One region of the Bacillus sp. PK6-026 genome, then DNA from elsewhere that is predicted to be linked to it. Evidence: a T-box and tRNA genes for the amino acid it is inferred to sense, from the RefSeq annotation. Region 1 holds a T-box; the other holds one or more tRNA genes.
The links. A T-box is a leader RNA that pairs with one kind of tRNA and senses whether it is charged. The one in region 1 lies ahead of tyrS (tyrosine--tRNA ligase), so its partner is inferred to be a tRNA-Tyr.

Region 1 (15,760 bases):
GCAGAAATATAGTCAGAGTAGAACTTTTTTTATTTAAGGAAACAAATTTCAGTTGGGTCAAAACCGGTAAAACCCGCTCTGTATAAGGATTTTGCGAAAACCTCAATTTATTCACGCTGCATAGGATTAAAAGGTCGGTATCTTCTTTCTGAATATTTTTTCTTTAGTTCCCCTGCATGATTCTTCTAAAAAACATTAAACAAACCCAAAATTTAAACGATATTAAAAAAAGTCGAAAATAGTCCTTAAAACTCTGACAATATAAAATAATAGTAAAATAGTCACGAAAAATATATGGACTCTTTTCCTTTTTTGGATTAATATGTTTTAGACATTATGACATAGCTTATAAGGGGGACATTACATGTCAGAACAAACGAATTTTCAAGCCCCTGTCAAACGTACAGCAGAATTTGTACTGGGGTTACTAGGCGGTATTTTCGGGATTTTTGCAGGATTTTCAGGTTTATTATTCGGAGGATTAGGCGCCGCTTTAGAAGCGGATGGCGCCGGAGAAGTTATCGGATCATCCTGGGCGGTTATTTTGCTGTCTGCACTGGCCATCGTCGGTGCATGTATCGTAAAAAAACATACTAAATTAGCGGGTACTTTTTATATCGCGGCTGCAATAGGAGGAACTGTCGGCGTCAGCCTGGCATATATCGTTCCGCTTATTCTGCTATTAATCGGCGGATGTAAAGCATTGTTCAGCGGCGAGAATAAAGGCCTTGTCTTTAAAAAATGGTGGTTCTATGTCACGATTATTGGATCCATCGTATTCGTCATGATATTCGCTTCAAGCGGCTCTTCTTCTCAAGAAAGCAAATCGTCCGGTAGCAGTGCAAAGACGACAGCCGCAAAAACTAGCGAAGAAAAAAGCAATGACGATGCCAAAGAAGAAAAAACTGAATTTGGTTTAAATGAAACAGCTGATCTGGATGGCACCCAAATCACAGTGACCAACGTTAAAAAATCGATGGGCAATAAATTTATCAAACCAAAAAAAGGTAATGAATATGTGATTGTAACAGTTAACATAGAAAATAAAAGCGATAAAGATATTTCTTACAACCCGCTTGATTTTCAAATTCAAAACGAAGATGGACAAATTACGCATAATACTTATGCACTTTCAGATGATAACCAATTATCATCTGGAAATCTGACAAAAGACGGTAAGGTTTCTGGAACTATCGCTTTTCAGACAAAAAAGAGCAAAACATATAAAGTTATTTTCACTTCTAATTTTTGGAATGATGAAAAAATCACTTTTAACCTTCAATAATTCAAAAAAACTTGCAAAGTCTCCTTTGCAAGTTTTTTAATTGCATTTCTTCCGCCCAAGCACGATCGGATACCGGTTCAATAAAAAGATGCAAGGCACCATAACAAGTAATGTCATACCGGTGTAAAGCGCGCTCCATAACAGGGAACCGTATGTCTCATCAAGGGAAACCTGGGTAAAGTAGTAGACGACGGCTTTCAGCATCCTGATGACCGGGTAGTGCAGTACGAGAATGATCAGCGAGTTTTTGCCGAGGAATTGGAGTAGCTTCATTTTTTCGAGTTTAAAACTGCTGAAAATGACGCCTGCCGTTCCCAGAAATGAGGTCAGATAAAAGACCGCCATGTTTCCATACTCATTGGCCCTCATATCCACTCTGACGTTCAGGGTCTGTAAAAAGCCGACCGCGATGAATAAGAGAAGCGCTGGCAGCAGCGTTCTTCTGTCTCTCATCTCCCTCAGGCTATTTCTCGACAGAAAACCGGCCGAATAAAATACGATGGCGGTCAAGGCCACTTCAATATTCCACGGCAGCTTGATGCCCACAAATTGATCATTCAAATAGCCCAAGGCGGCCGACACCATTACGGCAATGACGATAAACAGCCTTCCTTTCCCCCATCTCTTCACGATAAAAAAAAGCATTTCAACGAGGAATAAGCATGTTAAAAACCAGAGCGCCGGGTTGTGTGTCAGCATGTAGTCATCAGGCATCGAATAAAAAATGCCTTTAAACGGTACAACCGGATCGACATCCGAACTCCCCGTAAACGTAAAATGCCTCTCAACGAGAACCCAGAATAAATAGGCAAGAACGGAAAAAATGAAGTACGGCAAAAGAAGCGTCTTTATTTTTTTAAGAAGAAATGATTTAAAAGTCATCTTCCCATCATGGTAAACGAGGCCGGACAGAAAGAAAAACAGCGGCATATGAAATGCGAAAATGAACGTTTTCAGCCAATCCGGCGTCGGTGTATGGCCCAACACGACCAATATAATTCCCACGCCCTTCGAAACATCAATCCACTCTATTCTTTTCTGCAATACGGGTATCTCCTTTCAGACCGCTTCGCCCCATAAGAAAGGGTTTACACATAATGTATCATCATCCCCGCCTCTCTTCCTCCGCGAAGCATGCCTTAAGGCGATTTTTAATCGTTAGGAAATATTCTGTTCATCTTCTTGTCATGATCGATTCTTTTTTTTAACATTCTCAGCACAAATTACATTTCTTATTCTCATCATGAGGAACCAGACCATGCAACCCGTCTTATAATGTAATGATCTTTTCATTAGAACAAAAGAGGACAGGTGAAACATGAAACTTGAAAAATTCGTTGACAAACTCCCCATTCCGAAAGTGCTTAAACCCCACAGCAAAAGCAAGGAAATGACCTATTATGAAGTCACGATGAAAGAATTTCAGCAGCAGCTCCACCGCGATCTGCCGCCGACCCGGCTGTTTGGATATAACGGGGTCTATCCCGGCCCCACCTTTGAAGTGCAAAAACACGAAAAAGTCGCGGTCAAATGGTTGAATAAGCTTCCGGATCATCATTTTCTCCCCGTCGACCATACAATTCATGACGACGGCCATCATGAACATGAAGTCAAAACGGTCGTTCATTTGCATGGAGGCCGGACACCGCCTGATAGCGACGGTTACCCGGAAGCCTGGTACACTAAAGATTTTCAAGTCAAAGGCCCTTTTTTTGAAAGGGAGGTGTATGAATATCCGAATGAGCAGGATGCTACGGCTCTCTGGTATCACGATCATGCAATGGCCATCACGAGGCTGAATGTATATGCGGGGCTTGTCGGTTTATATTTTATCCGCGACAGGGAAGAGCGGTCATTGAACTTGCCGAAGGGAGAATATGAAATTCCGCTCTTGATTCAGGATAAGTCCTTTCATGAAGATGGTTCATTGTTTTATCCGCGGCAGCCTGACAACCCTTCGCCGGATCTTCCCGACCCGTCGATTGTTCCGGCTTTTTGCGGTGATACCATTTTAGTCAACGGCAAGGTATGGCCTTATGATGAACTGGAACCTCGAAAATACCGTTTTCGGATACTGAACGCCTCCAATACGAGAATCTTTGAGCTGTATTTCGATCATGACATCACATTTCACCAAATCGGCACTGACGGTGGTCTTCTGCAGCATCCGGTTAAAGTCAATGAACTGGTGATCGCACCGGCTGAAAGATGCGATATCATCGTTGATTTTTCACGAGCTGAAGGAAAAACCGTGACATTGAAAAACCGGATCGGCTGCGGCGGACAAGACGCGGATCCCGATACAGATGCCGACATCATGCAATTCCGCATCTCAAAACCATTGAAGCAAAAAGATACAAGTTCATTGCCGAGAATATTGAGAAAACGCCCATTTTACCGGAGACACAAGATCAATACCCTTAGAAATCTGTCGTTGGGCGCGTCCCTTGACCAATATGGAAGACCTGTTCTGCTTTTAAACAACACAAAATGGCATGAACCGGTAACTGAAACTCCCGCCCTCGGCAGCACTGAGATCTGGTCGATCATCAATGCCGGAAGAGCGATCCATCCGATCCATTTACATCTTGTCCAATTTTTGATTCTCGACCACCGGCCGTTTGATATCGAACGGTATCAGGAAAACGGAGAACTAGTCTTTACAGGTCCGGCAGCTCCACCGGCACAGAATGAAAAGGGGCTGAAAGACACCGTCAAAGTACCTCCTGGCTCGGTGACGCGGATTATCGCAACCTTCGCACCGTACAGCGGCAGATATGTTTGGCACTGCCACATTCTGGAGCACGAAGATTACGATATGATGCGCCCTCTTGAAGTAACGGATATTCGTCATCAATAAGAAAAAGCCTCCGCATTTGGAGGCTTTTAAAAAAGCACAAATCATCAAAAAAACCATCGCTTGATCCTGTACAATAGGATCATCAAATCGTAAAGGCTGTGGATGAATATGGATGATTACGAAAGAATTCAAAACGCGGTTCATTTTATCGAAGAACACCTTCAAAACGATTTAAACATTACGGATATTGCGGCTAAATCATGTTTCTCCCCGTTTCATTTTCAAAGGCTTTTTCAGGCGATCTCCGGTTTTTCCGTTTATCAGTACATTCGCAACCGGCGTCTATCTGAAGCTGCGCTTCTGCTTGAGAAAACGGATCGTTCCATTCTCGAGATCGCAATCGATTTCGGCTATGGCTCTCAGGAAGCTTTCGGCAGGGCATTCTCACAGTATTTCGGCATCACTCCGGCCAAGTACCGCAAAGCAAAGGTCAAGCTTGATTTTCAAACCAAAATGAATTTTCTCGAATATAAAGAAAGGATGACTGGAGATATGAACATCCCAAAGCCGCACATCACTCATTTAAACGATATACATATGATCGGATATGAGTACCGGACAAATTTAAACGAGGAAAAGTATTTCGAAGATATCCCGAAATTCTACAACGATTTCGGCAGAAATGGATACTTTATGCAAATCCCTCAAAAAACAGATCCGAATATGTGTTACGGGCTGTCATGCCGCTTCCAGGATGACGGAGGTTTCTCATTTATCATCGGGGAAGCCGTTCGCGAAACAGCAGCCGGAGAAGTGCCGGAGCCGCTTATGTATATGAAAATTCCCGGCGGCAAATACGCCGTATTTCATGTGAACGGATCGACCGAATCCGTGCAGAACACAAGAAGATACATCTATGGATCATGGCTGATGAATACCAATTACGAGAGAACAGAAGGACCGGACTTTGAAGTGACTGATGTGTGCCGTTCGGTGCCGCCCAACGAGATGAAGATGACCATCTATATTCCGCTTCTGTAAAAACGCCGGGGAACCTTCTGACCACAGGTTCCCCGAATCACTTTCATATCGATTTAAGCGCCTCGGCGGGCGTTTGATCACCCGAAACCAAATCGAATGAACGCCGGAATGTATGCTCTTCAGCGAGCGCCGCCAAGATGGTATCAGCCACATCTTCTCGCGGAATCGTTCTGCGCTCAAGGTTTTCCGCCGCTTTCACCCGGCCTGTACCCGGTTCGTTTAACAGGCCTCCCGGACGGATAATCGTGTAGTTTAATCCGCTGCCTTCAAGAATCCGATCCGCATAATGTTTGGCGACATAATACGGCTTTAACGCTTCACTCCAATTTTCACGGCGGTGTGCCTGCAATGTGCTGACCATAATAAAACGGCGGATGCCCGCTTTTTCGGCAGCTTCGATCGTTTTAACCGCCCCATCCAAATCCACCAAAAGCGTTTTATCAGCGCCCGTTTTGCCGCCTGAGCCGGCGGTAAAGACAATCGCGTCGCAGCCTTTCGCCGCTTCTGCGATGCTTTCCACAGTGCCTTCTAAATTAGCGAGCGCGGTTTCTGTTCCCGATTGTTTCAAAGCCTGCGCCTGTTCTTCGTTTCTCACCATTGCTCTGACTTGATGTTCATCGCTCTCATTCAAGCTTTTCGTCAAACGGCGCCCGATTTGTCCGTTCGCCCCCACTACAAACACTTTCATCTGCTCATCCTCCTTGTTGTCCAGTTTCTTTTTTCATTATTTCACTGTACAGACAATGTTTCAAACCGCCCGCTCTCCAAAATGTGCGAATGCTAAAAAGGCTCCCCATACGTATCATGGGAAGCCTTTTTCGTTTCTATTCTATTCCGCCGATCTCATTGAAAGGAAAATAACGGAACTCAACTTTGCCGACAACGGAGTCCATTGTAATAAATCCGAAAAAGCGGCTGTCCTTGCTGTTTTGACGGTTATCACCCATCACGAACAAGTGGTCTTCCGGCACCTTTTGTTTGCCGGTTAATTTCTCCAGTGTGAAATTATCTGTTAAATGTTCATGAAGCGTCAGCTTTTGTTTGTTTTTCTTTAAATAAGGCTCATCATATACTTTTCCGTTAATATAAAGGACATCGTCCTTCATTTCGATCGTATCCCCCGGGAGGCCGATCACCCTTTTCACATAGTTTTCATCTGAATCAGGCGCGTGAAAAATAATTTTATCAAAGCGCTGAATATCGCTGATTTTACTAACCATGACCATGTTGCCGTCCTCTAAAGTCGGATACATTGAATCTCCCAAAACAGTTGACGGCGTAAACAGAAAATAGCGGCAAACCATGACAAGCGCGGCGGCTATGACAAGTGTTTTCACCCACGATAAGATTTCTTTTTTTCTACTATTTTTCATAAGTACTCTCCTTCACTTTCGGATCGTTTCATTGGCATTCCGCTCCTTCTATCCTATCAGACTGTCCGCCTGAATGCTTTCTCGCAAGCATCGGCAGGCGCAGCCGTAAAAAAATAGTTGATACATAATAATATTAGCGGTTGAAACGAAAAATCCTTTTATTCAATGTTGAATTTTGTCAGTTGATCAGCTTATTTACGGCACAACAAACCATTACATATGCACAGGCAAAACGCCCCTCTTTATAATACATTATCATATCATGACCCAAAGGCGGTGATTGCCTCAAAATGAGCAGCTACGAAGAGTACTATGACAATTACGATCCATACAGCCCTGAGCGGGAAAAAGAAAGACAGTCAAGGAAAGCGCTGCGTTCGGCGGATACCGATAAAACGGATAAAACGGATAAAACGGATAAAACAAATAATACGGATAAAACCGTTAAAACGGATAAAACCCGCAGCTCTGACGATGACCGGTTCAAATGCAGAAAAAGAAAGTGTTTTTCTGATGATGACGACGACCGTTTCAAGTGCCGCAGAAAGAAGTGCTGACCATTGATCTTTAAAGCCGATTCATATCGGCTTTTTTACATATACCACGGCTTCACCGTTCCAAGCCGGAACATTCATCCATTAGATGAATACCATAAATCTAAAAGGAGATGGAAATGAATATGAGTGTTCCGAAAGATGCCGTTTGCTCAATGCCCCATGATCATCAAAGGTCTTTGCACGATTTATGCCGCAAATACATGCACTATCACGTCGTGCTGAAAATGAAGGACGGCCGTTCCGTTCACGGGATCCTTGAAGGGGTGAACCGTCAGGAAGCATCTCTCCTCATTCCCGAAGACGTGACAGATGAAAGGCAGTTTTACGGCGGATACGGATATCCGCGCCGGCGATTCCGACGGTTCAGGAGCAGGATCTTCCCGTTTGTTATTATTGCCGCGCTGTATCCTTTTCCATATTATTAAGCAAAAGCCCGGTATGATGCCAAATCCATGAAACTTATTTTCCTTTGCTTCGTATATACAAAAACGACGCAAACCGAGGAAGGAGACAGATAAAATGGCATCTGCTAAACTGCAGCAGCGATTGGATCAATATAAAGCAATTTACTCTGAGTTAAAAAGCGATTTAAAATGGAAAGTCACAGATCAGCGGACATTGATGATGATTGCTTCCATGTATGTCGTCAACAAGCGGCCTTTTAATAAAGAACGGTTTTTAACGCTTAGTGAGGCCGTCAAACAGGCCGCCGGGACATTTTCGCCGTTAAAGTCGGCCCATCGCTATACATTCGCCGCTATGTTTGACGTGCGCTTTGAAGAACCTGAAACGCATATCAGACCTTTTTTCATTATTTACGAAAAACTGACCGGCAACGGATTCAAAAAAAGCATTTTCACCTACTTGTCCGCACTTATCCTTTTGACAAAATATCCTGATGAGCATGATCATGAAGACAAAATCAATCGGGCTTTGTCTATTTACAAAGGAATGAAGGACAAGCACGTCTTTTTAACATCGGCCGGCGATTACCCGCTCGCCGTGCTTTTGGCCGGTTCAGACATGGAAACAGGTGAACTGATCGACTATATCGAAGCGTTTTACCAAAAGCTGAACCAAGCGGGTTTTCGCAAAGGGAACGATTTGCAGTTTCTCAGCCACATCCTCTCGCTTTTGCCGGAGCGGGATGCCGATCAGCTTGTCGCCCGCTCCCTTCGGATATACGATGAATTGACAAAAAAGCATAGAAGACCGAAGCCTGTCCATTACCCGGAAATCGGACTGCTTGCATTGCTTGAGAACGGTGAAAAAGACATAGATGCCATCACAATCATGGCAGGCGCATTGAACAGCGATAAACTGTTCAGGTGGCAGAAAGACATGAATCTGAAAACGGCTGTCAATTTGTACATGAGCGAAAAAACGGAAGATCCGACGCTTCTGGAAACAGGACTTTATCAAACGCTTGAAGCCGTTATTCAAGCACAACAGACGGCAGCAATCGCCATTATGACGAGCTCGGCTGCGGAGTCTCAGGCAAACGGCTCATGATAAAACATCAGCCGGCACAGACTGTTTGTGCCGGCTGATGCTCATTATTCGTCAATAACGGAAAAGGTGTTGATAATCCCGTTTGTTTTTTCCCAGGCTTTGCTCACTTTATTCGTATCCATATCATACGAATAAATCGTTCTCACCCTTGCTTCGCTCCCCGTTTCATCTTCAAGCAGCTTTGCATCTTTTGCTTCAGCGAGAAAGTAAAGTTTTTTCCCGTCTTTCGAGAATTGCGGCTGTGCTGAGTCGACTAATGAAAATGCCCGCTGATCTGAAATGATCGCTTTATATTTTTTCGTTTCGGCATCCATCGCATAAATCGACTTCTGATCATCAGCCGATTCTGTAAAGACGATCGTTTTGCCATCCGGCGAAATTGCCGTGTCATTGATAAATTTTGCGATCGTTTTCACCTGGTGCTGATCTTTCTCATCCGCCAGGGAAATGTTCATATTCGTCGGTTTGGGCGGCACACCTTTGCTGTTGGCCTCATCTGTTTTTTGATAGTCTTCTTTCAATGAATAATGCAGCATAACGAATTGATTGTTCGCTTTGTTGTACTGATAGTAGCTGACGCTCTCGTCCTTGTTGTTTAACGATGGATAAATGACGTGAAACGCCTTTTGTTTTAAATCAAAGGAAGCGAGGTGAAAATTTCTCTCCTCCGCAAGGTTGTATCGCATGAACAGCTTCGAACCATCCGCCGATAAACTGAGTCCGTCGACATATTCATCCCCTGAATATAGGGTTGTTTTTTCGCCCGACTGCAAATCCAGCCTGATCAAATGCTTCATATTGCTGTTATCGGTGTTCGTATAATAAAGAATGCGTTTTTTCCGGTCTAATGCCGCAGCCGGGTAATCCGTCATCTTTTCTTCATACAGCTTATTTTGATTTTCATAGTAAGCGGTCATCAGCTTCTGATCGGTTATCGATACGAGCAGGTCCGAACCGCCGCCCTTTGCCGGCTCCGCTTTTTCCGGGACGAAATAGCGGAAGGCCGCAAATGCGCCTGCGGCTAAAATGACGGCCGCCAACAAAAACACAAAGACTTTTTTCATATTCGCCCCCGCCAATTGAAAGAAGCAAGAAAACGATTTTCCTTGCTTCTTTTCTCCTATTTTTTATATGTATAATGTCCGGCTACCTTTCCTTTGCTTGTCGGAAATCCCAAAGCTCTAAAAGCTTTCGGGCTTACATCCAACACAGCGCCCGGCATTCTGCCGACATCATATTTATAGACTGTAATGACTTTCTTTGGTTTTGCTTTAGAATAGGCTCTTATTTTTGTGCCTTTTCTCGGAACATCGAAGCCCATCTTTGTGGCGCAGTCCCAATGGCCGAGCCTTTTGCCGTCAGCGCCGACTTTGCCCACGCCGTTGTACCAAGTGATGTAGCCGCTGACTTTTTTCGTTTTAGCACTCGCCTCACCGGCAAAATTGAATGCCAATAGCAAGCTGCCTGCCAAAACAAAAACAGAAAAAAGTATCTTCTTCATATAAAAATATCCTCCGTGAATGGGATTTTTTTCTGACATTCAAATTATACCTTTTTTCATAGAAATGGTATTTTACAGTTTGTTTACGTTTAAAATGCAATTATTACGCCCAGTTTTCTACCAAACTATCAAGAACAGATGACACCTTTGCCAGGATCGTTCGTATATAAAAGAGAAACCGAAATGAATAGGATGATCACAGTGAAAAAATCGAAACTGATCTCGTTATCCGCGGCTGCGATGCTTTTCGCCGTTCCCCTATCTGGATGTTCATCATCCGCTTCAGACCGTTCACAGGAGGTCTCAGAAGACCATTCCATTCAAAAATACGATCTCGTATGGTTTGATTACGTGAATGACAGCGAATCCGACAAAGCACCTTTACTGAAAGCATCATACGTGAAAAATGGGAAAGAAAAGACGGAGACTTTCAAAAAATATGTAGAAAATGTGGAAAATGTCGAACAGCCTTATATTAAAATCCGCGATCATGAAGCCTTCATCTACCGTCCCCCATACATCAAATATAACCAGGAGCCGCTTGAGGGCGTCGTCAAAGATAAAGTGGAACAAAAAAGCAGTGATGAACAATGAAGAAAAAAAGCGCTCCTCTTATTTTGATCATGGCGCTGTCTCTCTTGCTGCCTTTTGCTCAAGCAGAGGCAACAGGCAGCAATGGAACATCCGGAACCAAGGCTTCGAGTTCCTCGGCTAATAACAGCTCTTTAAAAACACGTCCGGGTTCAGTCAACCAGAGAATGCGCAGTTATATGAATCAGTCTGCGAGCCGACAATATTTAAACAAGAGCAGTCAGTTCAACGCCATCCAGCGGACATTGCCGTCCAATGCCCTGTACAAAGGGAGCATCAAGCAAACACTCAATCAAAATCCTGCTGGATCAGCCTTTTTGAATTACTACTTTCCATACTGGATGATCTTCCACGCGGGCGGATATACAGCAGAACAAAAAAGCATGCTCCGCACCGCCGGAATCAAAGAAAAAGCGCTCTCTGAACGAAAAGAAAAAAGATATTGGCTGTTGATTGAAGATCAAAACGGAAAAGAACATGCCGTCCTCGTCTCAAAAAAACAGTATGACAACATTCAAAAAGGGGATCGGGTTGAAGTGCGCCGCAAACAGATCACCAAAAAATAGCTGAAACAAGTGCCGGTCATCATCATGATGCCGGCTTTTCTCGTCATATCAAAAAAGGGCTTGCATGGATGAAAACCATCTGTTAAAATTCGTTTCATAGCTAATGATTCTGAAAATAAAAAGGCAGGCGTCACGATTTGGATAGATCCCCCCATCTTCGACAGGAAGAACACGACACACTCATCAAGCTGAAACGCATGCCGATCGAGTCCTTGAATCTTGAAGCCATTTCGGTTGCCACCAACCTTTACCGGTCAGCGCAAAAGCTCCGCGTCAAAATGGAGACCGAGATCCTTTCCTCATATCAATTGTCATGGACGGCTTTTTCGATTCTTTACGATCTATGGGTATGGGGCAGGCTTGAAACGAGAAAACTCGCTGAACTGTCAGGCATTTCAACAGCCACTGCGAGCAATGTCATTAAAACGCTTGAAAAAAAGAACTTTTGCGGAAAAAGCACGGATCCGAGAGACCGCAGACACGTATACGCCGAGATCACCCCTGAAGGAAAAGCCGCTATTGAAGAGCTCTATCCGGCGTTCCACAAAGGGGAAACAATGCTGATCAAAGGCATGACAAAAGAGGAGCAGAATACATTGATCGAGCTCCTTCGAAAAGTGAACGACAATCTTCATAAACCATAAGCAACGACGGGAACAAGTAGCGGGCTGTCTCCCTGTTCCAGAGAGCCGGCGGCTGGTGCGAGCCGGTACAAAGGCAGACGCGAATTACCTCCCTGAGCTTTCTTTGTGAACCTTCAAGTAGCAAAGAACGGGAAACCGTTATCTGAAATAGAGCGGAAGACGGAGGTCTTCAACCAGGGTGGTACCGCGTGCATTTGAGCCACGTCCCTTATCGGGATGAGGCTCTTTTTTTATACAAAAAAGGAGGAGTTATCATGCAGCAACAACAATTTGATCAACTGACAACTGCCGAGAAGCGGGAAGTCGAAAGGCAGCTTCACTTATATATGAACGGAGCGGAGGAGGTCATTCCCCCGGAAGAACTGCGGGCAAAGCTGGCCAAATCGATTTTGACCGGCGAACCGCTGAAAATTAAGCTTGGTCTCGATCCGTCGGCGCCTGACGTTCATTTAGGCCACACTGTCGTCTTGAATAAGCTGCGCCAATTTCAGGAAAACGGGCATATCGTCCAGCTCCTGATCGGAGATTTCACAGGAAAAATCGGCGATCCGACAGGAAAATCCGCCGCAAGGAAACAGCTGACGGACGAAGAAGTCCGCCGCAATGCCGAAACATACTTTCAACAGTTTGGAAAAGTGCTTGATCAGAACAAAGTCGAGCTTCACTACAACTCAAAATGGCTGAAACGATTAACCTTGGAAGACGTCATTGCGCTCGCGGGCAAAATTACCGTCGCCCGTTTAATGGAACGCGATGATTTTGAAGAAAGAATGGCCATGCAAAAGCCGATTTCGCTTCATGAATTCTTTTACCCGTTGATGCAGGGATATGATTCGGTCGTTCTCGACAGCGATATCGAACTGGGCGGAACGGATCAGCATTTTAACGTGCTCATGGGCAGACACTTTCAGGAAAAGTATGGAAAAGAAAAACAGGTCGTCATTCTCATGCCGCTGCTTGAAGGACTTGACGGGGTTGAAAAAATGTCGAAATCAAAGAACAATTACATCGGCATTGATGAAGACCCTCATGAAATGTTCGGAAAAACGATGTCGCTTCCGGACAGTTTGATGAAAAAATATATCCATCTTGCGACCAACCTGGAGGCGGAAGATAAAAAACGACTTGTCAAAGATTTGGAAACGGGGGCCGTTCATCCGCGAGATGCGAAAATGCTTCTCGGGAAAACCATCGTCAACATGTATCATGGAAGCGAGGCAGCCGAAGCGGCCGAACAGCAGTTTAAAAAGGTTTTTCAGCAAAACAGCGCGCCGGACAATATAACGTCTGTACACTGGCAAGGTGACGGAACGGTGCCTGTCACCGATTTATTGGTGACGCTCGGACTCCTCCCTTCCAAAAGCGAAGCCCGCCGAATGATCCAAAACGGCGGCGTTAAAATCAACGGCATCAAAGCAGAATCGATTCATGCGGATGTGGCGGTCGAACACGGTATGATTATCCAAGTCGGCAAACGGAAGTTTGTCAAATTGCAAATGCCTCAATAAACATTCAGCCTAATCATCCTTTTAAAAGGATCGATTAGGCTGTTTTTCATGAAAAGCGCAGGCGTTAGAATTTGCAACAGGTCGGTATTCAATCGCCTGATGGTTTCGATTCGAAAAGCATATCCGAACGGCCTCCCGAACACCTTGATCTTAATTTTGCCTTCACCTCTCTGATTGCAAATAAGGCCGCCAGCGGCGGCCTGCCATTTTACGATTCATTTTTCTTCTCTTATGCAGCAACAGCGCTGCCATCCTTCCTTCAGCAGCTCAAATGTCAGCTCGTTTGTGTCGGGCACGATCAAATCAGCCCCGCTCAGCGATGTCTCATCACCGACTCCCACCGCAAACATCCCTGCGGATTTGATCGCGGCGATCCCGGCTTCAGCGTCTTCGATTGCTGCACACTGAGACGGAGGCACACCGAGCAGCGCTGCGGCCGTCAAAAAGATTTCGGGGTCGGGCTTTCCGCGAGCAAGCGCAGCCGGGTCAACGACAGCATGAAATTCGTCCATGAGCCCGAGCCGTTGCAAAATAGCGGGCGCGTTTCGGCTTGACGAAGCTAACGCGATGCTTACATTTTCCCTTTTCAATTCGGCAAATAGCCCGGCGATTCCCGGCAACAGGTCATGCGGTGTCAAGTTTTGGATCAGCTGTTGGTAGTATTGGTTTTTCCGGCGCATGATCTCTTGTTTCTCCGCCTCCCGATACGTTCCGGCTGCACCGCCGTGAATCAAAATCGTGTTAAGCGACCGCTCTCTGTCGATGCCTTTCAGTCGTTCATTAAAGCTCCGGTCAATCTCAATGCCGATTTGTTCGGCAGTATGTTTCCAAGCGAGATAATGATGCTCGGCCGTATCCGTGATCACGCCGTCCAAGTCAAAAATGACCGCTTTCATAATGTCGAACCCTTTGCCCGACTGATCATCATAAAAGCTTCATAGGGTTCCATGTCCATGCTGCCGCTTATATCAAGCCGCTCGCTGGCGTAATTGGATAACAGCACATCCCACTTGTCTTCAAGCAATTCCGGCGGAGCATGAAACAGCGCCTTTTCTTCTGACAAATTCACGGCGACTAACAGCTTTTCGCCCCGGTATTCACGGATATACGCAAAGATTTGCGGATCATCCTCAAGCAGCAGCTGGTAATCTCCATGTACGATAACTTTATGTTGTTTGCGCAGCCCGATGAGCTTCTGATAATAATAGAAAATCGAATCTTCATCTGAGAGCGATTCCTTCACATTGATTTCTTGATAGCGGGGATTTACCGCCAGCCAAGGCTCTCCAGCTGTGAAGCCCGCGTGTTTTCCGTCATCCCATTGCATCGGCGTTCTCGCGTGATCCCGCCCTTTTTTCGCCACGGCTTTTCGAAAGTCTTCCTCTGTCATCGTTTGATTTTCAATGACAAGTTCTCGGTATGCGTTTTTGATTTCGAGATCATCATACATCTTGAGCGGCATTTCACTGTTTGTCATGCCGATTTCTTCTCCCTGATAAATGAACGGGGTTCCCTTCATCCCGTGCAAGACCGTTGCAAATGCTTTAGCGCATTGTTTGCGCAGTTCGCGGTCATTGCCCCAGCGGGATATGACCCTCGGCTGATCATGATTTTCGAAATAAAGCGTGTTCCAGCCGACATTCATTAAAGCGGCCTGCCACCTCGTCATCGTCTTTTTTAAAGCGATCGGATCAAACGGCTTCATCTGCCATTTCCCATTCGGCGAATGTTGTTTTGTATCGATGTCCATATGTTCAAATGTAAAAATCATGTTCAGCTCATGTCTGCTTGGATCCGTGTATTTTATCGCTTCTTCAACATCTGAGCCGTTTGCTTCGCCGACCGTCATGCAGTCGTAACGGGACAGCACTTCCCGGTTCATCTCTTGTATAAATTCGTGCAGACGGGGGCCGTTTGAATGATAGCGGCCGACGACATAAGGACGGCTGTCATCTGTTTCATAATCGGGAAAGTCGACGTATTTGGAAATGGAACCGATCACATCCATCCGCCAGCCGTCAACGCCTCTGTCCATCCAAAACGTCATCAAATCGTATACTTCCCGGCGAACCGCTTCATTCTCCCAGTTTAAGTCAGGCTGCTTTTTCGAAAAGTAGTGAAGGTAATATTGCCCTGTCCGCTGATCGAATGTCCACGCCGATCCTGAAAAGATCGATCCCCAATTGTTCGGTTTTGAACCGTCCGCCTTTGGATCTTTCCAAAAATAATAATCACGGTAAGGATTGTCCTTTGACTTGCGGCTTTCGGCAAACCAGGCATGTTCATCAGACGTGTGGTTCACGACAAGATCCATGATGATTTTCATTCCGCGTTTATGCACTTCATCAATCAATTGAAACATATCATCGTTCGTCCCGAACT
Region 2 (15,760 bases), 510 kb from region 1:
CTTCTTCTACCCTTTGGAAAATTTCTTGAACCAAAACTAAAACCTCCGTAAATAAGCTTTATACACAGAAAGTGGGAGCGCCAATTTTTTTCTTTAGCCATTGGGTGTACTCTTTTTCAATTAATCATTCTTGTAACTTTGACATATAAGCAAAAGCATTTTTAAGAAAGGCTCTTTCTTCTTCCGTGAAGGGATTGAGTATATTGGGTTCATTATATTGAACCGTTGATTCTATTTCTGCTGTATCAATCTTTAATAACGTTCGGTTAGAAATATCTACCAACTGTTTGATAAATTTTAATGCTTCATCGGATTCAGGATTTGTTTCGTTTGCTATAAGTTCCTTCAAATCCATAAACAATGAAAAGTACTCTTTATCTAAATTAGCTCTTTCACTGCTTCTGAAATTGTGAATAGAACCTTTAGCTTGACTATATTCATTAAAATTTTCCTCTTCAAAAAGAATAGAGTGAATAATAAAGCTGAATAATTTTATATCTACCTTTTCATACCCTGAGATAATAGTTTTCATATGATCCAACTGATCAATCGTTTGACGAATTCTTTCTTGTTCTGCAATAAGTTCTCTTTTTTTGAATGAAATTGAATAGCTAAGTTGCTGTTCTTCTATAAATTGCGATTTTAATAAATCTGCGATGTCTTTAAGTGAAAAGCCTATGAATTTAAGAGATTGTATTTGTTGTAAACGTGAGAGTTCATCAAGGCTATAAAGTCGGTGTCCTCCTTCTTTGTAGTCGGTTGGTATTAGCAAACCAATTTTATCGTAATACCTAAGTGTTCTTATAGAAACTCCTGTTCGTTTAGCCAATTGTCCGATTGTCAACATATTATTTGACATGCGAATACCTCTTTTCTATATTTTCATCTTTACTTTTAATGTAAGGAATGGCTGGATAATAATATGGTTTTTGAAAAGCTATTCGAATAATAGCATACATGATTATTAATGTTTCTATAGCCAATATAACGTACTTAACCCATGAAGGCAGAAAACTACCAATTACAAACAATGGGAAAATCGTCAAATGAAAGTTAAGTGCTTTGCGACTTGATTCACCGTAATATAAGTCTTTCTTTCTTGAAATTAAAAACATAATAAGGGGAGGTATAACACCAAGAATAAGTGAAATTCCAAGCATTAATTGTACTGAAAAGATTGCTTTTTTTGATGGCTCTTCATCCATTTTAGTCACCTTTCCTATCTATTCTTCAATATAAGTGTAAAAGGTGACGTGAGTAGAGTATCAAGAAAATTTCAGCACAAAAAATCGTTGCCATTCAGGTAATCTTTGTGTATATTGTACATATTGTATATATTGTGTATAAATAAAAGAGGTTTTGAAATGAAAATTATAATTTCGAATCGTTCAAAGCAACCCATTTATGAACAAATTTACACCCAAATTAAGGATCATATTCTTGCCGATGAATTGAAGCCTGGACAGCCGCTGCCTTCTATGCGCCAATTGGCAAAAGATCTAAATGTCAGCCTTATTACGTCAAAGCGCGCCTATGAAGAACTTGAGAAAAATGCCTTCATTTATTCCGTAGTCGGGAAAGGCTCTTTTGTATCAGATCAGAATAACGAAATGATGAAAGAAGGAAAAATGAAAGCAATTGAAGAGCAGTTGACAGCAGCGATAAAAAACAGCAAAGACATTGGCGTTCCCCTTACAGAATTAAAAGATTTGCTTACCATTTTATATCAGGAGGAAGAATGATGGACAATGTAATTGAACTCCGGCATGTTCATAAATCGTTCGATGGTTTTCAACTAAAGGACTTTTCAATGAATGTAAAAAAAGGTTTTGTCACCGGATTTATCGGCGGAAATGGCGTGGGGAAATCGACAACGATTAAACTGATCATGAACTTATTGCAGCCTGATAGCGGAACGATTACGGTATTTGGCTTGAATTACAAGGAGCATGAGAAAGAAATCAAACAACGAATTGGCTTTGTATTTGATTCGAACATATTTTATGAACATTTAACATTGACTGAAATGAAAGATATTGTGAAAAGATCCTATGTCAATTGGGATGAACAAGTATTCAATGATTATGTGAACACATTTAACTTGCCGCTCACTAAAAAAATCAAGACGTTCTCAAAAGGGATGATGATGAAAGCATCATTAGCCGTCGCTTTGTCCCATCATGCGGAACTAATTATTATGGATGAACCGACGGCCGGACTGGACCCGATTTTCCGCCGTGAGCTGTTGGAAATCTTGCATCAGCTCATGCAAGATGGGGATAAGACGATCTTTTTTTCAACTCATATAACAACTGATTTAGATAAGATTGCAGATTATATCACGTTCATTCATAAAGGAGAGCATATCTTTACAAAGGACTTTTACGAGATTGAAGAACAATATGCAATTGTAAAAGGCGGCATGGAGTTGTTGGACCGGGAAACCGAACAGGAGTTTATAGCGGTTCGAAAATCAACTCATGGATTTGAAGCATTGACTGCGAATAAATCACGAACAGAAAACATTTTTGGGGATATGGTGTTAATTGAAAAACCGACTCTGGAAGATATTATGTTTTATACGAAGAAAGGAGCTAAAGAGCATGTTCAACTTAATACGTAAGGACATTGTCTTGCAGAAAAAAACATTGGCAGTTTTATTTTTGGGGTTATGTGTTTATTTAACATTAGATGCTTCCCCCATCTGGGTTGGAATTGCATTTAGTATTGCTATTTTTATGAATACCATTTCAATAGATGAAAAGTCCTCTATACATATGCTTCTCAATTCTTTGCCTTATACACGGAAGGAGATTGTCAGTTCAAAATATATTGTCGTCGTTCTCTTTACATCTATGGTGGCTGCAGCCATATTGATCGTAAACTTTATCATTCACCAGGAACTTACGATCTGGAAAGACATTTTGCTAATGGTCGCTATTGTGATGACAGCTGCTTCATTCATGCTGCCATTCTGTTATAAATTCAAAAGTAACTATTTGTTGACTGCTTCTATTGTTGCATTTGGCTTGTATATGCTAACGGTTAATTTTGTTGTCCAAAATTTGAACGATCAAATTAGAGAGTTGATTCACATGCTGCTATCCTTACAAAATGCTCTGCTGTATCTGATCGTTGCCATATCAATTATTACGCTATACGGGTGTTCATGGCTTCTGTCGATTCGGATTTATAGAAATAAGGTGTTTTAGGCTTTTTCTTTCATCGACACCGCTTCATATTCACCTGGGGATAAAAAACTGCACCGTCACACTTTTCGTCAGGTTGTTACGGTGCAGCGTATGATGGCGATGATGCAGACCAAAGCTGCTTGCAACCGCCTATTCCTGCTCAATAAACGAATACTTTTCTGGATCGGCCAATACATAAAAAAGTCCGAAGAACATCTTCCATCCACGAACCGGACTTCCGCATCTAAACTTTAAAGCTTCTCCTTCATCTAACGTAAACCTCAAAGCTTGGCTTACACACCAATCAATTTTCACTTGGATCTCATGTTCGCCAGGCTCCAAATCAATTCGCAGCCTCCCGCCATCTTTGATTTTCCCAGCCTCGACACCATCAATCAGCACTGAGAATTTTCTCATTTTATTCATCAACTGCGATGTTCTGTTGACTTCAATGTACGTCTCGTTGTTCATGGTTACACATCCTTTCAATTATAATCTAGCGCACTTTCAGACTACCAGAGTTCGATTTTTGATAAGACTTATTTCTCTTTCAAACACAAAAATACCCCTCCAGATCATCCAATCCAAGAGGGGTACAAACTATTATTTCAAACGTCGCCTTACTCCACCGTCACACTCTTCGCCAAGTTCCGTGGCTTATCAACGTCACAGCCGCGGTGCAGCGCTGCGTAGTATGCGATTAGCTGCAGCGGGATGACGGAGACGAGCGGTGCGAGCTCCGGATGCACTTCAGGCAGGACGAAGCGGTCGTCTGCTTCTTCCAGGCCTTTCAAGGAGATCACGCAAGGGTTGGCGCCGCGGGCTGTCACTTCTTTGACATTTCCACGGATGCTTAAATTGACGTGCTCCTGTGTCGCAAGGGCAATGACTGGTGTGCCGTCTTCGATCAATGCGATTGTACCGTGCTTCAATTCACCGCCGGCGAAGCCTTCAGCTTGAATGTAAGAAATCTCTTTCAGCTTCAGGGATCCTTCGAGGCAGACGAAATAGTCGAGGCCGCGGCCGATGAAGAAAGCATTGCGTGTTACTGTCAAATATTCGCGCGCGATCATTTCCATTTCGTCTTTCTGGTCGCAAAGGGCTTCCATCGCGTTTCCGATGATGCCGAGCTCTTTAACAAGATCAAAGCCGAGTGCTTTGCCACGGGTTTCCGCAGTCACAGCTGCCAAAATAGCGAGAACTGCGATTTGCGCCGTATATGCTTTTGTTGACGCTACCGCGATTTCCGGGCCGGCATTCAGTAAAAGCGTGTAGTCCGCTTCACGGGAAAGCGTGGATCCCGGTACGTTGGTCAATGTCAGCGCTTTGTGTCCGAGCTTTTTCACCTGTACGAGAACCGCGCGGCTGTCAGCCGTTTCTCCGCTTTGAGAAATAAAGATAAACAGCGGCTTCTCAGAAAGCAATGGCATATTGTAAGAGAATTCGCTTGCGACATGGACTTCAGCCGGAACTTTCGCCCATGTTTCGATAAATTGTTTGCCGACAAGACCGGCATGATAGCTCGTTCCGCAGGCGATGATATAGACGCGATCCGCTTCTGCAACAGCATTTGCAATGTCTCCAGGAATGGAAAGCTTGCCGTTTTCATCTTGGTACGTCTGAATGATTTTCCGCATGACAAGCGGCTGTTCATCGATTTCTTTTAACATGTAGTGAGGGTATGTGCCTTTTTCGATATCGCTCGCATCAAGCTCTGCAATATATGAGGCACGTGACATCAATTCTCCGTCAAGGTTTTTGATCACAACTTTTTTGTCTGTGACAATCACCATTTCTTTATCCATAAGCTCCACGTATTCGTTTGTCACTTGAAGCATCGCCATCGCGTCAGACGCGATCACATTGAAATTGTCTCCAAGGCCGACAAGAAGCGGGCTTTTATTTTTCGCAACATAGATTGTTTCTTTGTTTTCATGATCGAATAATGCAATCGCATAAGAGCCTTTGAGCAGCATAAGCGTTTGGCGGAACGCTTCTTCCGTGTCAAGACCGTTATTGACGAATTGCTCGATCACTTGAACGACAACCTCTGTATCCGTATCACTTTTAAGGGTTACATCTTGTAAATATTCGCGCGTCAGCTGAACATAGTTTTCGATGACGCCGTTATGAACAAGTGTAAATCGGCCTGATGCGCTTTGATGCGGGTGAGCGTTTAGACGGCTCGGTTCCCCGTGAGTCGCCCAGCGTGTGTGTCCGATTCCCGCTTGCGATATCACATTTGCATCAACGACTTCGCGAAGATCGGCAATCCGTCCTTTTTCTTTAAACACGTGTACGCCGTCTTCGTTCGCTACAGCGATTCCAGCTGAATCGTAGCCGCGATACTCCAGCTTTTCTAAACCTTTAAGTAAAATTTCCTTTGCATCAAGCTGGCCAATATAACCTACAATACCACACATAATTTTCTTCCTCCTAAGGTCGCAGGCAGGAGACGAAGAAAGTCTGCTTATCAGGCGGGGACATTCTTCGTCCCCTCCTACATGTTTTTTATGGAAGATCATGCGATTTCCCTTTGTTCAAAGAGTCGCCTCTTTGGTTTGAGGAAATCCTTGCGGCTGTGATCTTGTGGTCAGCCGGGAGGCATCCGCCGAAAATTCGATAAACCTCCATCCTCGTCAACTAAGCTGTTTCATCCGCACGCTTAGTCCGGGCGCTATAACTATAAAAAATGGTTCTGCCCTGCCTTTCCTTTTAAATTAAACAAGACAAGCTGATTTTACTATACACTAAAGGAACCGTCAAACATTTTTCAAAATGGTTCACATTTTTTCCAAGATTGAACGGTTCCCTTTATCTTATGTCAAATCAGCATGTCTCGTTCGTCAGTCTTCTGCGGAAAATCACTCCGCTCCCATTTCAGCTTTCACGACATCTGCAATGCGGCCTACGTATTTCTCGCAAAGCTCCTTCGTTTTCGCCTCAGCCATAACACGGACAAGCGGCTCGGTGCCGGACGGGCGCACAAGGATGCGGCCGTCACCGTTCATTTCCTTCTCAACCTCTTCGATGACCGCTTTTACCTTTTCGTTCTCCGCTACTTTATGTTTATCGGTTACTTTCACGTTCAAGAGGAGCTGTGGAAACTTCTGCATCTCTGCCGCAAGCTCTGACAAAGACTTACCTGTCATTTTGATCGTGTTCATCAGCATGATCGCAGAAAGCAGTCCGTCGCCTGTCGTATTGTAATCAAGGAAAATCAGATGTCCCGACTGTTCTCCGCCGAAAGTAAACCCGTCCTTTTTCATCGCTTCCACTACATAGCGGTCGCCGACAGCTGTCTGAACGCTTTTAATGCCTTCCGCTTCAAGCGCTTTGTAAAAGCCGAGGTTGCTCATCACCGTAGAGACAACTGTATTGTCCGCCAGGCGCCCCTCGCTCTTCAAGTACTTCGAACATATGTACATGATTTGATCGCCGTCTACGATATTCCCCTTTTCGTCAACAGCGATCAAGCGGTCGCCATCCCCGTCAAACGCCATGCCGACGTCAGCTCCCTTTTCTTTCACAAATTCGGCCAGGGCTTCAGGGTGGGTCGAGCCGACTCCGTCATTGATGTTTAATCCGTTCGGAGAAGTTCCCATCGTTGATACATCTGCGTCAAGATCGGCAAACAGGTGGGTCGCCAGCGAAGATGTCGCCCCGTGCGCACAGTCAAGCGCGACATGAATGCCTGTGAAGTCTTCATCAGCAGACTGCTTAAGAAACTGCAAATATTTCTGTCCGCCTTCAAAGTAGTCGTTCACCATACCCAGATCAGCGCCTACAGGCCTTGGCAGGTGATCTTCAGGCTGATCCATCAGACGCTCGATTTCAAGCTCCTGCTCATCGGAAAGCTTAAATCCGTCACCGCCGAAAAACTTAATTCCATTGTCCTCGACAGGGTTGTGGGAAGCTGAAATCATTACACCCGCTTCCGCGTCCATAGCCTTCGTCAAATATGCGACGCCGGGCGTCGAAATCACACCGAGACGCATGACTTCTGCTCCTATCGAAAGAAGGCCCGCAACAAGGGCACCTTCCAGCATATGCCCGGAAATGCGCGTATCACGGCCGATCAGCACCTTGGGGCGCTCCTTATCTTTTGTTAGGACATATCCGCCAAAGCGTCCGACTTTAAAGGCCAGCTCGGGTGTAAGTTCACTGTTTGCCACGCCTCTTACACCGTCTGTACCAAAATACTTGCCCATTAATATCGCTCCTTTTTGATTCATGAAGGTTGTGAATCCTTTTCAGAATGATTCTCTTCTTCTTCATTCTGACCATTATTTTTTTCGTTGTGGGTTGTTTGAGATGAGATTTTCACTCGAATGCTCTGCCGCGAAAGCGACCATGTCATGTTCTGCGGTCCGTTTACTTCCAGCTTCACGTTATGCTCGCCGTCATCGAGATCCGCCACATTGACATAGAGCTCGACGTCGGAAGGCTGGAGTTTTTCGATCGCGGCTGTCGAGCCCTTTGCCGTGATATCCAGCTTGCCTGACTTCGGATCGAGAAATTCAAGATCCCGGCTGTCATTCAGCCCCGCGGTTTTAATTGAAACGTTCTTCAGTTTTTTCTCTTCTTCCTTGTCAACTTTCACCTTGATTTTCACTTTTTCGGGTGACACTTTTTTAGCGCCGTCCGGCACTTTAATGTTGGCTTCCAACTCAGTGTCATCTTTCATTTTACTTAAATCAACCTCATCAGCCTCGACAAATTCTAACGAATCAAGAACATTTTGCGGCCCGTAGACGGTTACCTCTCCCGGACTGATATCAAGGCTGGAAATGCTGATACCGTCCGGAAGGCTCCCTTTCCGGTCAACTTTGACGGGAATCTTTTTGCTAGGGCTTGTCACGGGAACGGTGATTTTAACGACGGATGGACTGACTTCAACCGGAAGAACATTTCCGTCCCTGTCGTATACTGTTAGCTTGGCTTCTTTTTCAACCGTCTGGTCGACGCCCTCTAAATTGATCGTCGCCTTGATGTTTTGGATTCTGTCGATCACGGCTTTTGAGCCGGTGACGCTGACGTTTTTCGGGTTGATAATCGGCAGCTCCGGCGTGTAGCCATCTTTCATTTTGTTTTTATTATAAAAATCAACCTCGACCGGGAATTCCTTCGTCGTTTTTTCTTCGATGGTCACGGTTGTCACCGATGGATTGATGGTCAGAGTGAGGCCTTCGGCAACATTTCTGGCCTTCAGCTCGACTTTGTGCCTGCCTGTTTTCAGATGCTGCATATCGGCATAAATCTCAAAATCCTTCACTTGTCTGACCTTCTTGACGGTTCCTGTCGGGCCTTTAATCGTGACATTCACCGTCTGCGGCACGCCTGTTACGACGTAGTTTTCATCATCATAAAACGATTTGACCGGTATATCGGTGAGCGTCGCTTCGTCTGTCGTCGATGTCGGGAAAAACGATTCACCTGGTTTCTTCGGAGTCGGCGCTTGAGCGCTGTGGACCGCAAAGTAAAGAAGAAACGCGAATAATAATGCGACTACTTTGACAGCCCAGGGATTGTTTAAGAACTTATCCATTTTTCTTCGCCCTCCAATACCAGCGATTTGAGGAAGTTTCTCGCGAATTTTTCTTGAATTCCGCTTCAAGCATGTTTTTCAATGCCTCTTCCGATAAATCACGGTGAAGGTCTCCGTTTTTGGCGACGCTGATGCCGCCCGTTTCTTCGGATACGACAACCGTCAGACTGTCGGTCACTTCACTGATTCCCACTGCTGCTCTGTGCCTCGTCCCAAGCTCTTTTGAAATAAAAGGGCTTTCAGAAAGCGGAAGGTAGCAGGCGGCTGCAGCAACCTCATCATTTTTCATAATTACGGCGCCGTCATGAAGCGGTGTATTCGGAATAAAGATGTTGATCAATAGCTCAGAGCTGACCTTTGCATTTAAAGGGATCCCCGTTTCTATGTAATCGCCCATTCCCGTCTCCCGTTCAATCGTCAGAAGCGCGCCAATCCGGCGTTTCGCCATATATTTAATCGCTTTTGTAATCGCATCAATCGTTTTCTGCTGCTGCTCTTCCTCAGGTGTTCCGCTCCTCGAAAAAAAGCGCCCCCGCCCCAGCTGTTCCAGCGCTCTCCTCAATTCAGGCTGGAAGATGATAATGATCGCTAGGAACCCCCATGTGATCGCCTGGTCAACCAGCCACTGCAGGGTGCTTAATCCTAAATATTGACTGGCCAGCCTGACGAGAACAATGACCACGATTCCCTTTAAAAGCTGAACCGCCTTTGTCCCGCGGATGACCATCATTAATTTATATATTACGTACCAAACAAGGAGAATATCAACGGCATCGCCGAGGTACTGCAAGAAAGGGATATCCTCAAAAGCCATTTCCTCGTCCTCCAAGAATTCAGTCATTAGTAAGGTTAATATGTTTCAAAATGGTATGATCTATTATTTTTACATATACAGAGGCTATTATAGCACAAATTGATTTTCCAAGTGAAATGGCGGCCCTTCATAAAAAAAGAGCAAAGCTCATTCGCCCGCTTTGCTCTACTCTTTAGACTCCTTCATGTCAAAAACCGATTTTCCGGTCGATTTAATCTTATACCACATCCAGTCGAACACTTCGTTGATCTCATGGATCTGACCGGTGACTTGTCCTGCTGAAGCCGTATATTTTTCGCCATTAACAATCGTGACATCGCCGTCGACTTTGCCCTCTATAATCAGCTTTCCGTTTTTCACGGTCACATCGCCTTTGACAACTTCGCCTTCAGGTACGATGACCGTGTTGTTTTTCACTACGAGATTGGGCTGGCTTGATACGCTGAAATCCTGATCGTTTTTCCAGCTGGAGAAAAAGCTGCCGCCCATCAAAATGATAAACAAAGCTGCCGCCACTAAAAACGGATGGGCTTTAAGCCACCTGTTGATCGATGCCGTTCGCTTTTCCTTCGGCAGATTCGCCAGCACATCGGCTGTAAAGTTCGCCGGAGCTGTAAGATGCGACGTGCTCTGGACAAGAGCGATGGATTTTTCCATTTCATGAAGGTGCTTTTTGCAGTCTTCGCATGATTGGAGGTGCTCTTTTAATTGCGATTCATCTTCCGGTAGTATGTCTCCGTCAAGGTATTTATGCATAAGCTGAACAATATGCTCCGGACAGCTCATTTCATCACCCCACTTAAAGATCCCTTAATTGTTTTCTGAGAGCCTCTCTGCCCCTGTGTATCCTCGTTTTCACCGTACCTACGGGAATATTAAGGATTTCACTGATCTCAATGAGTGAGAGCTCATCAATGTACTTTAATACGATGACCGTCCTGTATTTATCGGGAAGCCTTAAGATTTTTTCCTGGATGGTGCTGTGCAGCTCCAAAGAAACCACTTCATCCTCTGGAAGCGCAACATCCGCCGCAACCTGGGAATACATCGTCAGTCCTTCAGTCCCCGCCACCTCTGCATCCAAGTAATAGTCCGGCTTTTTTTTACGGATACGATCGATGGTCAAATTGGTTGCGATTCGATAAAGCCATGTGGAAAATTTCCGGTTGATATCAAAACTGTCGATATTCACGTATGCTCTGATAAACGCTTCCTGCGCAATATCTTCCGCCTCATGCGCATTGCCGAGCATACGGTAGCAAAGCTGATAAATTTTGTCTTTGTAAATATCCACGATGTCTGCAAATGCATTACGATCGCCTTTTTTCACCTGTTTGATTCTTTTTTTAATCATTGTTTCCATATTTATCTAACCTCTGCCTTCACCGGTCTTTATGTATACGAATTGATTTTTATAAGGTTTCATTAAATTCATAAAAATAGTTTATCAAATTTTTGGCAGGGTGTAGATGCTTTGACAGGGATCATGCGCTTAATATTAGCTTAAAATTATTATACAACCTAAATATTATGAAGTTGAGACTTTTTTATAAAAAAAAGCAGCCTAAGGCCGCTCTTCAACCGCACCTAAAGCAGCTTTTCGCCAAACAGCGACCCCATTAAGGCGACTGCCGCTTCAGCCGTCCTGTTTTTCTCATCCAATATCGGGTTGACTTCGACAAACTCAGCGGACGTAATCAGCTTCGATTCTTCCAGCATTTCCATCGCCAGGTGGCTTTCCCTGTAGCTGATGCCTCCCGCTACCGGGGTTCCGACACCAGGCGCATCGTTCGGATCAAGCGCGTCTAAATCGAGTGACAGATGGACACCGTCCGTTCTGCCGTGCAAATAGTCTATCGTTTCTTCCATCACCCTCGTCATACCGAGGCGGTCGATTTCATGCATTGTATACACTTTGATCCCTTTGTCGCGAATCAATTCTTTTTCCCCGTCATCAAGTGACCTCGCACCGATGATGACGATGTTCTCCGCTTTAATTTTCGTTTCTTTTCCATAGATGCCTGTCAGCCCTTCATGGCCGATCCCCAGGCTGATGGCGAGCGGCATACCGTGAATATTGCCTGAAGGAGACGTTTCTTTCGTATTTAAATCAGCATGGGCATCATACCAGATCACACCCAGGTTTTGATAATGCTTCACAAGGCCGGCCAGCGTTCCGATCGCTATGCTGTGGTCACCGCCCAGCACGAGCGGAAAAGCACCTGAAGCCACGATCTTATCAACGGTCTCAGCAAGTTTTGCACTCGCTTTTGTAATCGCTTTCAAGTTTCTCAGCTCTTCAGATGCCGGCTCCCCGCCTTCTTTCTCATCCTCTCTTTGCCCGATTGTCATATCGCCGAGGTCTTCAATATCCTGACAAAGGCTTTCCAACCGTTCATTAACACCGGCACAGCGAATCGCGCTCGGTCCCATATCGACTCCCCGCCTCAGCTGACCGAGATCCATCGGTACGCCAATCATTGAAATCTGCTGTTTTAACATATGATATCCCCCTTTCAGACCTTCATTGTACCTTCCAATTCGGAATTGACTCAACAAGACATTTTTTTGAATAGTTATACAAAAAAGACAAAATAAAAAGGACATCCTAACAGGATGTCCAAAAACTGGGCTAGCTGGATTCGAACCAGCGCATGACGGAGTCAAAGTCCGTTGCCTTACCGCTTGGCTATAGCCCAATAATGGTGGAGGGGGACGGATTCGAACCGCCGAACCCTGAGGGAGCGGATTTACAGTCCGCCGCGTTTAGCCACTTCGCTACCCCTCCAAAAACAGTGCCGGCCAGAGGACTTGAACCCCCAACCTACTGATTACAAGTCAGTTGCTCTACCAATTGAGCTAGACCGGCATGATACGGTATCTTATGCAGTTACCGGCGCGGTTGTGACAAAAACCGATCCGAAAAAATGGTGGAGGATGACGGGATCGAACCGCCGACCCTCTGCTTGTAAGGCAGATGCTCTCCCAGCTGAGCTAATCCTCCGCAGTACAGGACGTACAAGTGCATGCGTTGCAACAGGACGTTGCGATCTTAGCATGCCTTCCTTGCCTTTAAAGTACAAGTGCGCGTTGCAACAGGACGTTGCGACCTTAGCATGCCTTCCTTTTAAAAATTCCGGCATTCGCAGCGTGCTGTCCAAAAAAGAATGGTGACCCGTACGGGATTCGAACCCGTGTTACCGCCGTGAAAGGGCGGTGTCTTAACCACTTGACCAACGGGCCATCATCGTGTTTCAAGCAGCTCTCGTAAAGCTGACAAAAGTTATTATATACAGGTTCCTCCCCATTTGTAAAGGGGTAAATTAAAATTTTTATTTTCAAATTTTTTATTCATAAACATTGAGAAAAACGCAGAAATTTTGTTTAAAATAGGGCTATCTGATGTGCAAGAGAGGGGACGCGAAAAATGATACTGGTAAGTTCATGTCTGGCCGGGGTGGAATGCCGCTATAACGGATCGCACAGCTATGTGGGGAAAATCAATAAGCTTGTTGAAGAAAAAAAAGCGGTGATTGCTTGTCCCGAGCTGCTCGGCGGATTTCAAACGCCAAGGGAACCGGCCGAAATTATAGGCGGGTCGGGAGAAGACGTTTTAGACGGCAGGGCGGTGATCAACACACAATCGGGAAAAGACGTAACAGACCTGTATATAAAAGGAGCTTATCTAACATTGGAGATGGCAAGGCAAATCAAGGCTGATACGATCGTGTTGAAGGAAAACAGCCCGTCTTGCGGCAGCGGCCATATATACGATGGAAGTTTCTCAAGCCAAAAAATAGCCGGCAACGGCGTTACAGCAGCGCTTCTGAAAAAAGAAGGCTTCCGTGTGATTTCCGAACACCAAATAGACGAGCTGTAATACCTGAACATAAGCGCAGTTCATCTGCGCTTTATTTTATGTCGGCAATCCGTTGTTTAGAACTTCATTGAAATAAAATTTTAATATTTACCTTTTTTTATTGAAATAATATTCCACCCTTAATATACTGAAAATTAAGAAATATATGCACTTCATCATCAGGAGGAGTTGTCGATGGAAAACAGCCATTTAGGTTCATTAACGACCGAACGCCGGAATGAAAGATCCAGGCGCATTCACCAGTCAAAGACGATTGATATTTTGAAAATCATCAATGATGAAGACAAAACTGTGGCCGAAGCTGTACAAGAAGTCTTACCAGAAGTTAAGACCGCCGTTGACTTCGCCGTCGGGTCGTTAAAGAAAGGGGGACGGATCATCTACATCGGTGCCGGTACAAGCGGGAGACTCGGCGTACTCGATGCAGCTGAATGCCCGCCGACGTTCAGCATATCTCCCGAGTCGGTCATTGGCATCATTGCAGGAGGAGAAAAAGCTCTGTACAAAGCCGTCGAAGGCGCTGAAGATCACGAGGCATTCGGCAGACGGGATTTATCAGCCGTTAACCTCTCAAACAATGATACCGTAATCGGAATCGCCGCCAGTGGTCGGACTCCATACGTTCTCGGCGCTTTGAAGTATGCCAGGGAAAGTGGCGCCAAGACCGTCTCACTGACATGCAACAAAAACTCGGCGATCAGCCAGGTGTCAGATCACAGCATAGAAGTGGTCGTCGGCCCTGAAGTTATTGCCGGATCGACGAGAATGAAAGCAGCAACCGCTCATAAAATGATTTTAAACATGATTTCAACGGCGGCCATGATCAAAATGGGAAAAGTCTATGAAAACCTCATGGTAGACGTAAAAGTAAGCAATGACAAATTAAAGGAGCGGGCGATTCGCATCATCCAAACGGTCACAGGTGTTCCAAAAGAAGCGGCGGCACTAGCGTTAGAAAAATCCCATAACCAGGTCAAAACCGCCATCATCATGCTGAAAACAAACGAAGATGCGGCCGCTTCCGAAAACCTGCTTGAGAAATCAGAAGGCGATATCGAAAAAGCTCTATCCATTTATGAAGACCAAGTTTAAAGAAGAAAGGAAGAAACAATGGCTGCAGGAGGATTGGAAATCATTCAGAATATGCTTCACAGATTGCCGCAATCTGAACGAAAGCTTGCCGAATACATTTTGAAAAACCCACACGAGGTCGTAAACGGCACCATTCAAGAGGTGAGCTCTTCGGCTAAGACAAGCGGGGCGGCGGCAATACGGCTCTGCAAATCTCTGGGGCTGAAAGGCTTTCAAGATTTAAAAATGAGGGTCGCCGGCGATTTAATGAAACCGTCTGATCAGGGATACCGGGATATCGAACCGCAAGAGCCGCTCCATTCAATCGTTCAAAAAACAACCAGCAATTCGATTCAGGCGATTCGCGATACCTTTGAAAACATTGACCACGAAGATCTTCAAAAAGCGATTCAAATACTGATCAACGCAGAAACGGTTCATTTTTGCGGGATCGGGGCTTCAGGAATCGTCGCACAAGATGCCCAGCAGAAATTTTTGCGCATCAATAAAAAAGCCACCGCTTTTAGTGATATGCATCTTGTCGCGACATTAATCGCCAATGCCGGCGAGAATGACGTTCTGTTTGCCATATCCCATTCAGGAGAAACGCATGAAATCGCCAATGCAGTCAGACTCGCCAAAAAACATGGCATTAAAACCATTGGACTGACGCGGTTTGGACAGTCTGCTGTCTCTTCATTAAGCGATATCGCCCTGTATACGTCATGCTCAAACGAAGCGCCGTTTCGCAGCGCCGCCACCTCCTCTCGTTTAACTCAGCTTTACATGATTGACATTCTGTTTTTAGGCATAGCCGCGGAGCGCTACGAGGACATCATTCAGTATATTGATCAAACAAAAGCGGCCATCCGCATGATGGGAATGAGCGAATTGTAAAAAAGGGGGATATAAAATGAGCGATGAGAAAAAATATGCCGGCCTGGCAAAACTGATTTTACAACACATCGGCGGCCCGTCTAACGTCGCGGATTATACCCATTGTATGACGCGCCTGCGCATCACGCCTGTCAACAGTCAAAAAACCGACATCGGCTCAATCAAAGCGCTTGAAGGCGTGATTGGCGTCGTTGAGGAGGAAACGCTTCAGATTATCCTCGGCACCGGCGTCGTACAGCACGTATCAGACGAATTCGGGAAGTTGCTTCAATCCGCGGAAGACGTTGACTTAAAACAATCCGCAGCCAAACATAAAGCTGAGATTTCCAAGAAAAACGCGACGCCTTTTAAATTGTTTC

Region 2: it encodes a tRNA-Tyr, which carries the amino acid that the T-box ahead of tyrS (tyrosine--tRNA ligase) is inferred to sense. The anticodon was not compared.

The regions. Positions count from the first base shown of each region.
Region 1 is NZ_CP096418.1:689,476-705,235, reverse strand. It holds partial or broken gene M1D59_RS03560 (DUF4064 domain-containing protein) at 365-709, shown strand; gene M1D59_RS03555 (DUF4352 domain-containing protein) at 785-1,285, shown strand; gene M1D59_RS03550 (acyltransferase family protein) at 1,322-2,329, opposite strand; gene M1D59_RS03545 (multicopper oxidase family protein) at 2,604-4,145, shown strand; gene M1D59_RS03540 (AraC family transcriptional regulator) at 4,254-5,126, shown strand; gene M1D59_RS03535 (SDR family oxidoreductase) at 5,170-5,814, opposite strand; gene lepB (signal peptidase I) at 5,951-6,499, opposite strand; gene M1D59_RS03525 (hypothetical protein) at 6,790-7,056, shown strand; gene M1D59_RS03520 (small nuclear ribonucleoprotein) at 7,179-7,481, shown strand; gene M1D59_RS03515 (DUF4003 domain-containing protein) at 7,576-8,568, shown strand; gene M1D59_RS03510 (hypothetical protein) at 8,613-9,632, opposite strand; gene M1D59_RS03505 (RlpA-like double-psi beta-barrel domain-containing protein) at 9,689-10,069, opposite strand; gene M1D59_RS03500 (hypothetical protein) at 10,262-10,663, shown strand; gene M1D59_RS03495 (hypothetical protein) at 10,660-11,226, shown strand; gene M1D59_RS03490 (MarR family transcriptional regulator) at 11,424-11,870, shown strand; T-box leader at 11,865-12,082, shown strand; gene tyrS (tyrosine--tRNA ligase) at 12,125-13,378, shown strand; gene pgmB (beta-phosphoglucomutase) at 13,594-14,274, opposite strand; gene M1D59_RS03475 (glycoside hydrolase family 13 protein) at 14,271-15,760, opposite strand, start outside.
Region 2 is NZ_CP096418.1:174,925-190,684, reverse strand. It holds gene M1D59_RS01080 (small multi-drug export protein) at 1-34, opposite strand, end outside; gene M1D59_RS01075 (MerR family transcriptional regulator) at 125-859, opposite strand; gene M1D59_RS01070 (DUF4870 domain-containing protein) at 849-1,205, opposite strand; gene M1D59_RS01065 (GntR family transcriptional regulator) at 1,365-1,742, shown strand; gene M1D59_RS01060 (ABC transporter ATP-binding protein) at 1,742-2,623, shown strand; gene M1D59_RS01055 (ABC-2 transporter permease) at 2,604-3,212, shown strand; gene M1D59_RS01050 (hypothetical protein) at 3,342-3,662, opposite strand; gene glmS (glutamine--fructose-6-phosphate transaminase (isomerizing)) at 3,812-5,614, opposite strand; gene glmM (phosphoglucosamine mutase) at 6,056-7,402, opposite strand; gene M1D59_RS01035 (CdaR family protein) at 7,423-8,739, opposite strand; gene cdaA (diadenylate cyclase CdaA) at 8,732-9,553, opposite strand; gene rsiW (anti-sigma-W factor RsiW) at 9,719-10,339, opposite strand; gene sigW (RNA polymerase sigma factor SigW) at 10,353-10,916, opposite strand; gene rocF (arginase) at 11,141-12,055, opposite strand; tRNA gene M1D59_RS01010 (tRNA-Gln) at 12,181-12,252, opposite strand; tRNA gene M1D59_RS01005 (tRNA-Tyr) at 12,257-12,341, opposite strand; tRNA gene M1D59_RS01000 (tRNA-Thr) at 12,350-12,422, opposite strand; tRNA gene M1D59_RS00995 (tRNA-Val) at 12,482-12,557, opposite strand; tRNA gene M1D59_RS00990 (tRNA-Glu) at 12,722-12,796, opposite strand; gene M1D59_RS00985 (2-thiouracil desulfurase family protein) at 12,981-13,433, shown strand; gene murQ (N-acetylmuramic acid 6-phosphate etherase) at 13,608-14,525, shown strand; gene M1D59_RS00975 (MurR/RpiR family transcriptional regulator) at 14,544-15,401, shown strand; gene M1D59_RS00970 (PTS transporter subunit EIIC) at 15,418-15,760, shown strand, end outside.